Regions from separate parts of the Mesorhizobium sp. M0848 genome, predicted to be linked through region 2. Evidence: predicted binding sites of a transcription regulator. Region 2 holds the regulator's gene; the other holds the start of a gene.

Region 1 (7,283 bases), on a different contig from region 2:
GTGAAACCGGTAAGCAACGTCATGGCCCTCCAGCCAGACGCGCGCCTTCCTGACTGTGTCGCAGGTGGTGATGCCGTACATGGTGATCGTCAAAGCGGTGGCCCTTCGAATTTCGAATCTGATCGCAGATTAAGGACGCTCTGCGCGCTTTGCCAGCGCTCTGCGGCGTGCCTTCGGTTTTGCCCTTGCCAATACTAAGGATTTTTCCTAAGTATATATCGAGCCACTTTTAACAGCGCCTCGGGGCCGACCATGACAAGCCTTCAGACCGCAACTCCCAGCCCTCCGCCAATCGACGGCATCTTCCGCGCGCTTGCCGACCCGACGCGGCGACGCGTTGTGGAGCGGCTGAACCGCAGTCCAGCCTCGGTCAGCGAACTCGCAGAGCCTTTCGAGATGGCGCTGCCGTCCTTCATCGAGCATCTCAAGGTGCTTGAGATCTGCGGACTGGTGCGCTCGCAAAAGACCGGCCGGGTCAGGACCTATCAACTGGCACCCGAGCCGCTGAAACTCGCCGAAAACTGGTTGGCCGAACAACGCACGCTGTGGGAACGCCGCCTCGACCAGTTCGACGCCTATGTGATGACCCTCAAGGAGCAGGAAAAATGAGCTATCCCCTCAAGCCGGATCCCAGACTGGACCTGGTGCTGGAGCGCGTCATCGATGCGCCGCGCGAATTGCTGTGGCGCGCCTGGACGACGCCCGAGCATGTCAAGCACTGGTTTACGCCGAAGCCGTGGATGATCACCGACTGCGAGATCGACCTCAGGCCCGGCGGTCAGTTCCGGACGCGCATGCAGTCGCCCGACGGCAAGGAGGTCAACGACCGCCATTGCTGCTATCTCGAAATCGTGCCGAACGAGCGGCTGGTGTGGACGGATGCATTGTTGCCGGGTTACCGGCCGTCAGGGGAACCCTTCATCACCGCTGTCATTTCCTTGCAGCCGGACGGCCAGGGCACGCGCTACACCGCCATCGCCATCCATCGCGACGAGGCGACCCGCAACAACCACGAAGAGATGGGCTTCTTCGATGGCTGGGGCACGGTGGCCGATCAGCTTGCGCAGTATGTGAAGACGATCTGACCTTCTCACATGATGGCCAGGACAACGTCCTGGCCATCATGCTCATTTTTCGACCGGCGGCGACGAGAGCAGGCTCCCTAAAGCCGGTGCGGTCTCAATAGTAGAAGCGCTCTTCGGTGATCTTGCCGTTCTTGACCGTGTACAGGGCAACTTCATCCATGGTGACACGCTCGCCGGTAGCCTTGGGCGTTATGTCGAATTTGAAGCGCACCGCGAACTGGTCGCCGTTGACATAGGGTCCCTCGACCGAGCCGCCATGCACTTCGTTGTTCTCCTGCCACCACTGGCCCTTCTGCCTGAGAGCCTCCTTGCCACGGGCGATGGCCATCGGCCCCTCCATGGCTTCGAGGCTGACGATATCATCGGCATTGTACTTCTCGGCCGCACCGACATGATCGCCCTGCTGGAGCAGTTCGGTGAAATCCTTGGCAATTTCCGCGATGGTCATTTGTGTTCCTCCTGTTCAACGCACTGCAAATAGGGAACCCCTGCTGGCTTGCCATCGTCAATCCGCGCCGTAGCTGACAAGCCATGTCAGGATGATAGATATCGCACGGATTATGTGACGGCGATGTGAGCACATCACATCGCGCTCAGCGGCCAACATTCCGGGAAAACGTACTTCTTCAGTCCGCGCAAGCTGTGCACAAGAACGAACTCTCGTGCAACAAAGCTCATTGGGCCGATAGGCTGTTTGGGGACGAGTTTTCGGTCATAGGCAAGCGTCAGATGCGGAACGAAACCGTCTGATGTCTTGAGGCCTTCGCGCAGCATTTCGACGCCGAGCTTCCTGCTCAACTCACAAACCGGTCCGTCATCGGCGAGAAGTACGAAAGGGTGTTTGGCTGGTTTACCCCTGGTCGCGGGTCGGCCGGGAAAGCTACTGGCATAGCGAAAGGTAATCTCGAACGGTGCCATCGCAATGCGCCGTCCCGATCGGGCGGCCGCAAAGAGAATTTTGGACCGCAGCCTTTTGTAGTCACCGACGTGCTGCAGGCTGACGTGAAAACGCTCCCGTAGCAGTTGGTCGCCGGTTACCCCGCATTGGCCGCATAGCCGGTTTTGACAATCGGCAAACCGCGAATAGTCCTTAGACTGCAAAAACAAACCAAAGAACACACGCTCGGGCCGTTTAGGCCGCCATGGCGGCTCTGGAAGTCCATAGTCGAATTCGCCTTGCAGATACATACGCACACGCTCGGCAAAGAACGCTCCTGTTTTGCTCTACATCTAGAACAAAACAGGAACATTCCCTTGAGTCAAGCGTGGATTTGATCCGAAACCTACGCCCCGTAGCCGACGATGCCCTTGACCTCCAGAAAATCGCGTATCGCCCAATCCACGTAAGCGGGTCGTTGCCTTGTAGCCGCTGAACGGTGCGAACGTGTGCTCCGGCTTTTTGGATATCGATGAAACTAGCCTGGCAGCATGGGGCAATTGGCGCCACGGCGCAGGCTGATATGCGCCACATCGCCGGCGCTGAATTGAAAACCCTCGGCCTGGCGCGGCGCGTCGATGACGACAGGTGCGCCCTCCCCGAGTTCGGCATGCAGGCGCAGCGTGCGGCCGTGAAAGACGATGCTGTTGACGCGCGCCGGTGCGGTGCCGGGCGCGGCTTCGGTTATCGCCAGCAGATCCTCCGGGCGCACGCCGATGGTCCGCATCTCGCCTTGCCCGGGTGACTGGCCGGTTTCAGCGATGGCCTCCAGCGGCAGGGTGCCGGCAGTGAAACGCAAGCGATCGCCATCGCGGCCGATAAACCGTGATTGTAGGAGATTCATGGTGCCGATGAAGCTTGCCACAAACTTCGTGGCGGGCCGGTCGTAAAGGGTGGCCGGCGGCGCGATCTGCTCAATGCGGCCCTTGTTCATGACGACGATGCGGTCGGAGATCGACAAGGCTTCGGTCTGGTCATGGGTGACCATGACGAAGGTGGTGCCGAGCCGCGACTGCAGCCGCTTCAGTTCGACCTGCATCTGCTCGCGCAGATGCGCATCGAGCGCCGACAGCGGTTCGTCAAGCAGCAGCACGCGCGGCTCGCAGACGATGGCACGCGCCAATGCGACGCGCTGGCGCTGGCCGCCAGACAGTTCGGAGACGCGGGCGCGAAGCTTGTCGGCAAGGCCGACCATGTCGAGGGCTTCGCCGGTGCGCTTTGCCTGCTCGGCTCCATTCAGTTTGCGCAGCGACAGGCCGAAGCCGACATTTTCGGCGACATTCATGTGCGGGAACAGCGCGTAGTCCTGGAACACGGTGTTGACCGGCCGGTCGAACGGCCGAAGGGCCGTGATATCGCGTCCGTCGAGCAGCACCTTGCCGCTCGATGGGCTTTCGAAGCCGGCGATGACGCGCAGACTGGTGGTCTTGCCGCAACCCGACGGCCCGAGCAGCGTGATGAACTCGCCGCCGACAATGTCGAGATCGACGGCGTCGAGCCCGACGATGCCGCCAGGAAAAATCTTCGAGACAGCCTGTAGCCGCACAAGTGGATCAGGCGCCATCGCGAACCTCGGATGGCTTCGTGGTGTTGACCCAGAGGATCTGGCAACGCTCGGCGCCTGGATTGCGGAAGGCATGCAAAAGCGTGCTCTTGAACGCAAAACTGTCGCCGGTCTTCAGCACGTAATTTGTCGAATCAACCACCAGTTCGACCTCGCCCGACAGCACGAAGCCGAATTCATGACCGGCATGCGCATAGGCCTCCGCGGTGCCGCCGCCGGCTTCCACCGTCACCAGCATGCCGGTCAGCGTCGCGCCCGGCGGCGACAGCAGCGCCTTGGCAATGCCTTCCGACTTGACCGGGATTTGCCGTCGCTTATCGGCACGCACGCAATAGAGATCGTTGACGGCATCGTTGCCGTCGGCGATCAGCGCCGACGGCTCGATGTCGAGGGCGGCGGCGAGCGGCCAGATCACCTTGACGCGCAGCGAGGACATGCCGCGTTCGATCTGGCTCAACGCACCGATCGACACGCCGGCTTTTGCCGCAAGATCGGCCAGCGACAGGTTGCGCTCCAGCCGCAGCGCCCGCACGCGCCGGCCGACCCGCACATCGGCATCGTCCTTCGGCTTCTCAGCAGCTTCGTCCAGTATGTCCATCAATTCCCGACCTCGTTTGCAGTGTCTCGGGTGACACCGCGTGGCTGACGCCGCGCGGTGCTCTAGGGTTCAGCCGCCTGCCTTGACCTTTTCGAACATCTTGGCGAGGTCGTCATTCTGTTTCATCGGTCCGGTGAAGATGGTGGTCTTCAGCATCACTTCCGGGTCGGATGGCAGCTGCAATTTCTCCAGCTCCTCCTTCGGCACGGTGGCAAAAGCGGAGCTCAGCGAACTGCCATAGCCATAGGCCTCGATCAGGTATTTGCCGGAGTCGGCTTCCAGCCGGCTGTTGATGAAGTCATAGGCGAGGTCGACATTCTTGGCGTCCTTGAGCATGACGAAGCCGCAGGCCCAGGTCAGCATGCCCTCCTTCGGCTTCATGAACTCGACCGGCACGCCCTGCTTCTTCAGCGAGGTGGCCGACGCGTTCCAGGTCATGGCGGCGACCAATTGGCCGCTGGCCAGCGCCTGTTCGACGGAGGTCATGTCGGTGGTGTAATTGGAGAGCAGCGGGCGCTGCTCGCGCAGCTTCTCGGCCACCTTGTCCATTTGCTCCGGCGTCATGTCGAACGGATTAACGCCGGCGAGCAGTGCGGCAACGACCGGCGTGTCGTGCACCGCGTCGATCGTCGCCATGCGACCGGCATACTGCTTGTCCCACAAAAGGTTCCAGCTCGCTTCCGGGTTCTTCACCAGGTCGGTGCGGTAGAGGATCGAGGTGTTGCCCCAGTCCCATGGCACCATCCAGACCTTGCCGTCGCCGGCCTGCAGGTCGGGCAGGTTCTTGAACACCGGGAAGATCGAGTCCCAGTTCTTGATCCGCTTGGTGTCGATCGGCTGCAGCAGGCCTTCCTTGTTCCAGCGCGCCACCTTGTCATAACAGGGATGCGCGATGTCGGGGCGGAAGCCGGCCTTGACCTTGGTGAAGGCGTCATCGTCGTCACCGAAGATCGAGGCCTCGACGCCGTCGGGGTGCGCGGCGAGGAAGCTCTTGTTGAAATCGGGCAGTTCATAGCCCGACCAGGTGAAATATTGCAGCTTGTCGCCGGCGAAAGCGACGGTCGACGACAGCGCCAGCGCGAACGCCGTCAATCCAGCGCAAACAGTCTTTGCAGAGATCGATTTCAGGTCGAATGCCATTGCAGTTCTCCTCTCTTGGTTTGTTTTGGTTGTGACGGATCCGCGGGCTTTGGCGCCGTGGCGGACAAGCCGCGATGGCGCAGGATTTCAGCCGCTGCAGCGATGATGAAGGACACAGCCAGGATCGACGTGCCCAGCGCCATCACCGTCGGCAGCGACTTTGGAAAACGCAGCTGGCTCCAGATGTAGAGCGGCAGCGTCGGCTCGGTGCCGGCCAGGAAGAAGACGACAATGAATTCGTCGAAGGAGATCAGGAAGGCCAGCATGAAGGCCGAAACGATGGCCGGCAGGCTGAGCGGCAGCATGATCCGCCGGAACGTCGTCCAGTCGGAGGCGCCGAGATCGAGCGCCGCCTCGCGAATGGTTTTCGGGATGGCGGCGAAGCGGCTGCGCATGATCACCACGGTCGTCGGCAGCGCCACCAATATGTGACCGAGAACGATGGCGATGCGCGATGGCCCCAGACCAATGAGATTGATGAGGATCAGCAGCGATATGCCGACGATGACGCCGGGGATCAGGATTGGCAGCCGGGCGATGGCGCTGATGGTGGCGGCCAGCGGCGAGCGGCCGTAGAGGTCCATGTAGGATACGGTGATGCCGCACAGCGTCGCACTCGTGGCGGCAATGGCGCCGATGACGAGGCTGTTCAGGAGTGCACCGGTCAGCGCCGAATTGCCGAACAAAGTCGCGTACCATTGCAAGGTGAAGCCTTGCAGCGGAAACGCTGCCTGGATCGAGTTGTTGAAGGAAAACAGCGGGATCAGCAGCACCGGCAGATAGAGAAAGACCAGATAGGCGACGACGTAGACGCCGAGCCAGCGGCCGCCTCCCTGCGTGCGTGCAGCGCTCATGTGCGGCTGCCAAATCTGCGGTCGGCGAAACGCGCGACCAGCACCACGCACAGGATGACCAGCATGACGGCGACGGAGAGTGCGGCGCCAAACGGCCAATCGTTGGCCTTGCCGAATTGCGCCTGGATCAGCGTGCCGATCATGGTGCTGGCCGGGCCGCCGACGAGCGCCGGCGTGACATAGTCACCGACCGTCGGCACGAAGACGACAAGGGCTGCCGCCAGCACGCCCGGCATCGAATTGGGCAGCACGACACGGCGGAAAGAGGTGAAGGGCCGCGCGCCGAGATCGGAAGCGGCCTCGATCAGCGATTTCGGGATGGTGTCCAGCGCCACGTAGATCGGCAGGATGGCAAAAGGCGCGTAGGCGTGCGCCAGCGTGACGACGACGGCGGCCGGCGTGTTGAGAAAGGCCAATGTCGGCTCGGACCAGATGCCGCTTTCGATCAGCGCCGAGTTCAAAACGCCATTGTAGGCGAGCACGATCTTCCAGGCGAAGACGCGCAGGAGATAGCTGGTCCAGAATGGCAGCGTCACCAGAAACAGCAGAAGGCCGCGCCGCCGGCCGGCGTGGAAGGCAAGATAGTAGGCGACGGGATAGGCAGTGACGACGGTCGCCAGCGTGACCAGAGCGGCAATGATCAGCGAACGCAGCGTCACCGTCCAGTACAGCGGATCGGACACCACAGTTGCGAAGTTCGCCAAGCTGAAACCGGCACCGAGCAGCGAACCGTCATTGTTGCGGAAGGCGAGGAAAAGCACGAGGCCGAGGGCAAACAGGATCAGCAGGAAAGTGACCAGAGCGCCCGGGAGCAGCATGGCGACCCGGAAGCCCTGAGAAGACCGGGCCTCTGGCGCTGATGTTGCAACTAGGGTCGACATCGACCTGCCTATCGGAATTTGAAATTGGCTTAGAGTTTTTCATATCCATGAAACTGTCAAGCGGAATCCCAAACGGAAACCCATTGACAGGAATTGCTTTGGTCAGCGCTCCAACGCATCGAGCAGCCGGTACCAGGCGATGGTCGCGGCGACGCCGACTTGGCGGAAGGCGTGAAACGGGATCGGTCGGATCGGCGAGACCGGGAAGGGCAAATGCCTGGCGT
Region 2 (7,283 bases):
GCGATCACCTGCCGCCGCCGGAGCAATGGCCTGAAATCCTGCTCGACGGCTTCGACTATCCCGAACGCCTCAACGCCGGTGTCGAACTGACCGACAGGCTGGTCGAAAAAGGTCTCGGCGACCACACCGCCCTGATCGGCAATGGCCGCCGCCGCACCTACAAGGAACTGTCCGACTGGACGAACAGGCTGGCCCACGCGCTGGTCGAGAATTACGGAGTCAAGCCGGGCAACCGGGTGCTGATCCGCTCGGCCAACAACCCCGCCATGGTCGCCTGCTGGCTGGCCGCCACCAAGGTCGGTGCCGTGGTCGTCAACACCATGCCGATGCTGCGCGCCGGCGAACTCGCCAAGATCGTCGACAAGGCCGAGATCACCGTTGCGCTCTGCGACACCAGGCTGATGGACGAGATGACCGTGTGCGCCAAGGACAGCGCATTCCTCAGGCAGGTCATCGGTTTCGACGGCACCGCCAACCATGATGCTGAACTCGATCGCGCCGCGCTCGACAAGCCGGTGACGTTCAGTGCGGTCAACACCGGCCGCGACGATGTCGCCCTGCTCGGCTTCACCTCGGGCACGACAGGCGTTCCGAAGGCGACGATGCATTTCCACCGCGACCTCCTGATCATTGCCGACGCCTATGCACGCGAAATCCTGGAGGTGACGGCGGACGACATCTTCGTCGGCTCGCCGCCGCTGGCCTTCACCTTCGGCCTTGGCGGGCTCGCTATCTTTCCCCTGCGCTTCGGTGCGGCGGCGACGCTGCTGGAGCAGGCGACGCCACCCAACATGATCCACATCATCGAGACCTACAAAGCGACGATCTCCTTCACCGCGCCGACTGCCTACCGCGCCATGCTGAAGGCCATGGATGAAGGTGCCGACCTGTCGTCGCTGCGCGTTGCAGTTTCGGCCGGCGAAACCTTGCCCGCTCCGGTTTTCGAAGAGTGGACGAAAAAGACCGGCAAGCCGATCCTCGACGGCATCGGCGCCACCGAAATGCTGCACATATTCATCTCCAACCGTTTTGGCGACATGAAGCCTGCGTCGACCGGCAAGCCGGTGGGCGGCTACGAGGCGCGCATCCTCGACGACGAGATGCGCGAGGTGCCGCGCGGCACGACCGGCAGGCTGGCGGTGCGTGGCCCGACCGGCTGCCGCTACTTGGCCGATGACAGGCAGAAGGAATATGTGCGCGACGGCTGGAACATCACCGGCGACACCTTCACGCAGGACGAAGACGGCTTCTTCCATTTCGCCGCGCGCTCCGACGACATGATCGTCAGCGCCGGCTACAACATCGCCGGACCCGAGGTCGAGGCAGCACTGTTATCGCATCCGGATGTCGCCGAATGCGCGGTGATCGGTGCAGAGGACGCCGAACGCGGCCAGATCGTCGAGGCGCATGTCGTGCTGGTGCAGGGCGTCGCGCCCGACGCCCTCACCACCAAGCGCCTGCAGGACCATGTCAAGGCAACGATCGCGCCCTATAAATATCCGCGATCGGTAAAATTCATCGCCGCTCTGCCCAAGACCCAGACCGGCAAGATCCAGCGCTTCCGGCTGCGCACGGAGAAAATCAATTGAGCGAGCCATACGATCCGGCGTCCGAAGGCGCCCAGATGTCGTTCAAGGAGCGCATGTCCTACAGCGACTATCTGCACCTGGAGAAAGTGCTGGAGGCCCAGACGCCGCTGTCATCGGCGCATGACGAGATGCTGTTCATCATCCAGCATCAGACCTCCGAGCTCTGGATGAAGCTCGCTCTGCACGAGATCGGCGCCGCGATCCGCTCGATCCGCGCCGACCGGCTCGAGCCGAGCTTCAAGATGCTGTCGCGCGTTGCGCGCATCTTCGAGCAGCTGAACAATGCCTGGGATGTGCTGCGGACGATGACGCCCAGCGAATACACCGAGTTCCGCGACGCGCTCGGCCAGTCCTCGGGCTTCCAGTCCTGGCAGTATCGCGCCATCGAGTTCATGGCCGGCAACCGAAACCTGGCAATGCTCGGGCCGCACAAGCACCGGCCCGACCTGAGCGGGAAGCTGGAAGCGATCCTGGCCGAGCCGTCGCTCTATGACGAGGCACTGCTGCTTTTGGCGCGCAACGGATTCGACATCGGTGCCGATGCCAGGCGCACGGACTGGCGTGAGACGCGAACCGAGAATGAAGAGGTGCTGGTCGCCTGGCAGACCATCTACCGCGATCCGCAGCGCTACTGGATGTTCTACGAACTGGCCGAGAAGCTGGTCGACTTCGAGGACTACTTCCGCCGCTGGCGCTTCAACCACGTCACCACGGTGGAGCGCATCATCGGCCTGAAACGCGGCACCGGCGGCACGTCGGGTGCTTCGTATCTGAAGAAAATGCTCGAGGTCGTGCTGTTCCCGGAGCTGTGGACGGTCCGCACCCGGCTCTGACGTCGAAATGAAAACAGGCACACCGAGGGGACGCGCTGTGGCGGAAAACCCTTCGCGAACAACCGGGGACTGACCGACCATGAGTGGAATTCCTGATCTCGCCGCAGTCGAAGCGATGGATGCCACGGATCCGCTGCGGGCCATGCGCGACCGTTTCATTCTGCCGGAGGGGATGATCTATCTCGACGGCAATTCACTGGGGGCAGCGTCTCATGCCGTTTTCAGCGAGCTGCAGCAGGCGGCGACCCAAGAATGGGCCCAGGATCTCATCCGAGCTTGGAACACGGCCGGATGGTTCGAGATGCCAATCGAACTCGGCGACCAGCTCGGACGCCTGATAGGAGCCGCGGCCGGCCAGACCGTTGTCTGCGACACGACATCGACCAACATCTACAAGGTGCTGCACGCGGCGATGGAGATGCGGCCCGGCCGGTCGGCCATCGTCGCCGAAGGTGACAGTTTTCCCACCGACCTGTACATCGCCGAAGGCGTGGCCTCGACCCGGGATGGCGTCCTGCTGCGCCTCGCGGGTGTCGACGCGCCGACCATCGAAGAGCTGATCGACGAAAACGTCGCGGTGGTGCTGGTCAATCACGTCAATTACAAATCGGGTGAACTGCGCGACATGGCGGCGCTGACGCGCAAAGCTCATGCGGCCGGAGCGCTGATCGTCTGGGATCTTTGCCACACCGCCGGCGCCCTGCCCGTCGAGCTCGATCACGCAAATGCCGATTTCGCCATCGGCTGCACCTACAAGTACCTCAACGGCGGTCCGGGCGCACCGGCCTTCATCTATGCCGCGCAGCGCCACCACGGCGATATCAGCCAGCCGCTCAGCGGCTGGTGGGGCCATGCGCGGCCCTTTGCCTTCGAACGGGGTTATGTTGCCGGCACCGGCATCCGCCGCTTTTTGTGCGGCACTCAGCCGATCCTGTCGATGCGGGCGCTCAAAGGCGCGCTTGCCATCTGGAATGACGTCGACATGGCGGCATTGCGAAAGAAGAGTGTCGCGTTGACAGAACTGTTCATCCAGCTCGTCGAAGCCAGGTGCGGCGCCTACGGTCTCACGCTGGAGACCACCCGCGACGCGACCAGGCGCGGCAGCCAGGTGTCGTTCCTTCACGATCACGGCTATCAAATCATGCGGGCGCTGATCGAGCGCGGCGTCATCGGTGATTTTCGTGCGCCATCGACCATCCGTTTCGGCTTCACGCCGCTCTATGTCGGCTACAAGGATGTGTGGCTGGCGGTTGAGGTGCTGGAGGATATTCTGCGCACGGGCGCATGGAAGGACCGCCGTTTCGCGGTCAAGGAAGCCGTTACCTGACGCAACGATCCCCGCGATCCACCGCCGCCGCCCTCACTGCCTGGCAGATGACGGAGGGCTGAATTTCCAGCCACAAATGCCAACAGACGTTGGCGTTTTGGCTCCGTTTCGTTCACGGCAAACGAACGTCCCGAAGATTGATATCGTCCTTTGTGGAGGTCGATAGACTGATAATGCCAAGCCTTGGGTCGAGGATGAGCCACAGGTCATTAACCATAATAATTTCAATGGGAACAGGCGCATCGCCGTGCCTAGCGCCTGTTGATCGCGACCCGCTGGCAAGCGCCAAATAATTTCAGCAGCCTTAACAAATTCATTAAACTTTAAACGGTTGCAGAACACAACTGGAACAGATAGGGTTTGTTCTGGGTTTGTTTTTCGATTCTGGTTTCAGGTAACCTGGGGGCCGCCATGCTGACGCGCAAGCAACATGAACTGCTGATGTTCATCCATGAACGCCTGAAGGAGAGCGGCATTCCGCCATCCTTCGACGAGATGAAGGAGGCGCTTGACCTTGCCTCCAAATCCGGGATTCATCGGCTGATCACCGCACTTGAGGAGCGCGGCTTTATTCGCCGGTTGCCCAACCGGGCACGCGCGCTGGAAGTGCTGCGATTGCCGGACTCGATCGCGCCCGGTCTCAACGCGGCAAAGAAGTTTTCGCCAAGCGTCATCCAGGGCAGTCTCGGTCAGGGTGGCGCCCTTGGCCGGCAGATCAAGCCGGCGCCTTCGCGGATGCCCTCGCCCGGCAATGATGACGATGCGGTCTCCGCCGTGTCGATCCCGGTCATGGGCCGTATCGCCGCCGGTGTGCCGATCGATGCCATCCAGCATCAGACGCATTCGATCTCGGTGCCGCCGGACATGATCATGGGCGGCGCCCACTATGCGCTGGAGGTCAAGGGAGACTCGATGATCGAGGCCGGTATCTTCGACGGCGACACCGTCATCATCCGCAATGCCGACACGGCGAGCCCCGGCGAGATCATCGTGGCGCTGGTCGATGAAGAGGAAGCGACGCTGAAGCGGTTCCGCCGCAAGGGCGCTTCGATTGCTCTCGAAGCCGCCAATCCGGCCTATGAAACCCGTATTTTCGGCCCGGACAGGGTCAAGGTGCAAGGCAAGCTCGTCGGCCTGATCCGCCGCTACTGAGGCGGCTGTGGGTTGGCCGCTGGCTTCTCCGGTTTCTTGAAGGGTGCCAGCCCCCTTGCCTCACGAGAGTATTTGCGTTGCGTGTGCCAGGGCCGATATGGGCTGTCCACCGCGAAGCTGATCGTCGCCGGCGTGGTCGCCGATTGGCGATCGAAGAAGACCGCGGCACTGCCTTTGCGAGCCAGTTGCCGCTTGGTGATGACGAGAACCAGCGGATTGTGACAGGCGTCATACGCGGTGGCGTCATTGATGACGATCAGCTCGGCGAAGCCGCAGGCTTTCCAGGCGTCCTTGCGGTCCTCGACATAGGCAATGATCGCACCGGACATGTGCCTGGCCACGCAAACGCCTGAGGAGCAATAGAACGGCGATCCCAGCGGCAGATCAACGGCATCCGCGACATCGAATTGCCCATCGCTGTTGTCGAACACCTCTGGCACGACGATGGTTTCTGATGTCAGGGCGCGTTTCCAGTTGTCGACGGTGAATTCGTTCGGCCGTTCCCGGCTGACGGCAAGCTCGCCGCCACCGATCGGCAACGCCACCAGCCGGGCGTCTTCCGAGATTAGCACATCCGGCGTGCGCGTATCCGAGACGGTCAGCAAGCCTGCCAGCGCGAATGGCAGAGCAGCGAGCCGCAGCCAAGTTGTCGCCATTGTCGCGATGACCAGGGCAATTGCCACCAACAGGACCGACTGCTGCGAAATCAGCCCGACCCCATCGACAGGCGAACGCTCGGAGATCCAGCCTGATATGGCGATCATCATCGTCAGGCCCTTACCCATCAGGTAGAGAGCCGGCCAATCCAATCCGAAAGGCATCAACAGCGCGCTGGCGACGGCCAGGAACATGACGACGGTGACGATCGGCATTACCGCGAGATTGGCAAACAGGCTGAGCGGCGAGACACGCTGAAAATGCCAGATGGCAAACAGCGTCGTCGCGCTTCCCGCGATGATCGAGGTCATGGCAAGGCCGGTTGCCGCCAGCAGGAATTTTCGCGTCAGGAAACCGGGCACGGATCGCTTTGGCGGCGGCGGTCTTGCTTTTCCCGCGCGGTGATCCGCCCAGCCGGCATAGGCGCCGACCAGAGCCGCGGTCGCGGCGAACGACATCTGAAAACTCGGGCCGACCACCTCATGCGGCGACACCACGATGACGGCGATCGCCGAGATCGCCAGATTGCGCATGGTGAGTGCTGCTCGATCGAACAGCACGGCAATCAGCATCACCGCCAGCATGATGAAGCTGCGCTCGGCGGCAACGACGACTCCAGAGATGATGAGATAGGCCGCGATCGAGAACAGCGCGGCGGCAGCGGCATACTTCTTGACCGGGCGACGCGCGGAAAAGTCGGGAAACAAGGCGAAGGCGCCGCGCAGCAATCCCATGATGGTGCCCGCGACCAGCGCCATATGCAGTCCCGAAATGGAGATGATGTGGTAGATGCCGGTACGTCGCATCGCCTCATTGATCTCATCGGGAATGCCGGCGCGCACGCCGACGATCAGCGCCGCGGCGATCTCGCCTTCGGCGCCGCCGACGCTCGCCCTGATATGGTCGGCGATGCCTTCACGGGCATTTTCCACGCTAGAGGAAATTCGGGCCGGCAGCGGCATGTCGCCGTCATCGTTGACGACAAGCTTTGGATTGCCGAGAAAGAACCCGCTGCCACCGATGCCGGCAAAGTAGCTGTCGAAGGAGAAGTCATAGCTGTCCGGCCGCACCGGCCCGGTCGGCGGCAAGAGCTTGGCATATCCGGTGATGAGGGAGCCGGCGGTCACGTCAGCCGGGATCTTGCGTGCCGAAAGCCGCACCCGTTCCGGCGCATAGCGCAGTTTCGGTCTTGCGGTCGATGTCACGTCGATGGTCAGCCGGATACGGCCGGTTTCCATCCGGTCGAGCGAGACGACGCGGCCGGTGACTTGCGTCGAAATTTCCGAGCCCAACATTTGTGTGCCCGCACGCCACGTCTCGACCTTGGCAGCAAGCAGTCCTAGGGCGCACAAAAGTGCCGCCATGAAACACAGATGGGTCTTTGGCCATGAGCGCGAGACCAGCGCACAGATCCCCGTCAGAATGACAACCGCGACAGGTCTCGCAAAGTCGGGTTCAGCCGTCAGCGAAAAATAGCCGATCGCTCCGATCGCCAGGCAGACCGGCACCAGCAGGAAGGCCACGCCCCGGTCGAGTTCCAGGCTCGCCGCCGTGTTCACGCTGTGGCGCAGGCGAGGCAGTGATGTCAGGCTGATTTGCCGGCGCACGCGAACGATCCTGCCGGTTTCGGCAACAGGAACAGAGGCGGCGACATCCGCTTGTAACGGCGCTTGGCCGGGATCCGGCAGGAGGGGCGACGGCAATGGCAGAGGCGCAAAGAGGGAC

What was found. Region 2 encodes LexA, which represses DNA repair genes until DNA is damaged. Its sites were predicted from a motif close to TGTTCNNNNTGTGTTCNG; they were not measured.
Region 1: NKH95_RS03145 (2'-5' RNA ligase family protein) is a predicted target of LexA. The motif match lies at 2,317-2,334, and genes of this name have one in related genera.

Annotation. Positions count from the first base shown of each region.
Region 1 covers NZ_JAMYOM010000002.1:266,438-273,720, reverse strand. The annotation lists gene NKH95_RS03165 (ArsC family reductase) at 1-93, opposite strand, end outside; gene NKH95_RS03160 (ArsR/SmtB family transcription factor) at 253-609, shown strand; gene NKH95_RS03155 (SRPBCC family protein) at 606-1,085, shown strand; gene NKH95_RS03150 (SnoaL-like domain-containing protein) at 1,180-1,533, opposite strand; gene NKH95_RS03145 (2'-5' RNA ligase family protein) at 1,668-2,273, opposite strand; gene NKH95_RS03140 (ABC transporter ATP-binding protein) at 2,501-3,586, opposite strand; gene NKH95_RS03135 (cupin domain-containing protein) at 3,576-4,184, opposite strand; gene NKH95_RS03130 (ABC transporter substrate-binding protein) at 4,254-5,324, opposite strand; gene NKH95_RS03125 (ABC transporter permease) at 5,309-6,178, opposite strand; gene NKH95_RS03120 (ABC transporter permease) at 6,175-7,059, opposite strand; gene NKH95_RS03115 (NAD(P)/FAD-dependent oxidoreductase) at 7,162-7,283, opposite strand, start outside.
Region 2 covers NZ_JAMYOM010000013.1:93,750-101,032, reverse strand. The annotation lists gene NKH95_RS16780 (AMP-binding protein) at 1-1,589, shown strand, start outside; gene kynA (tryptophan 2,3-dioxygenase) at 1,586-2,422, shown strand; gene kynU (kynureninase) at 2,502-3,749, shown strand; gene lexA (transcriptional repressor LexA) at 4,161-4,901, shown strand; gene NKH95_RS16760 (ComEC/Rec2 family competence protein) at 4,895-7,283, opposite strand, start outside.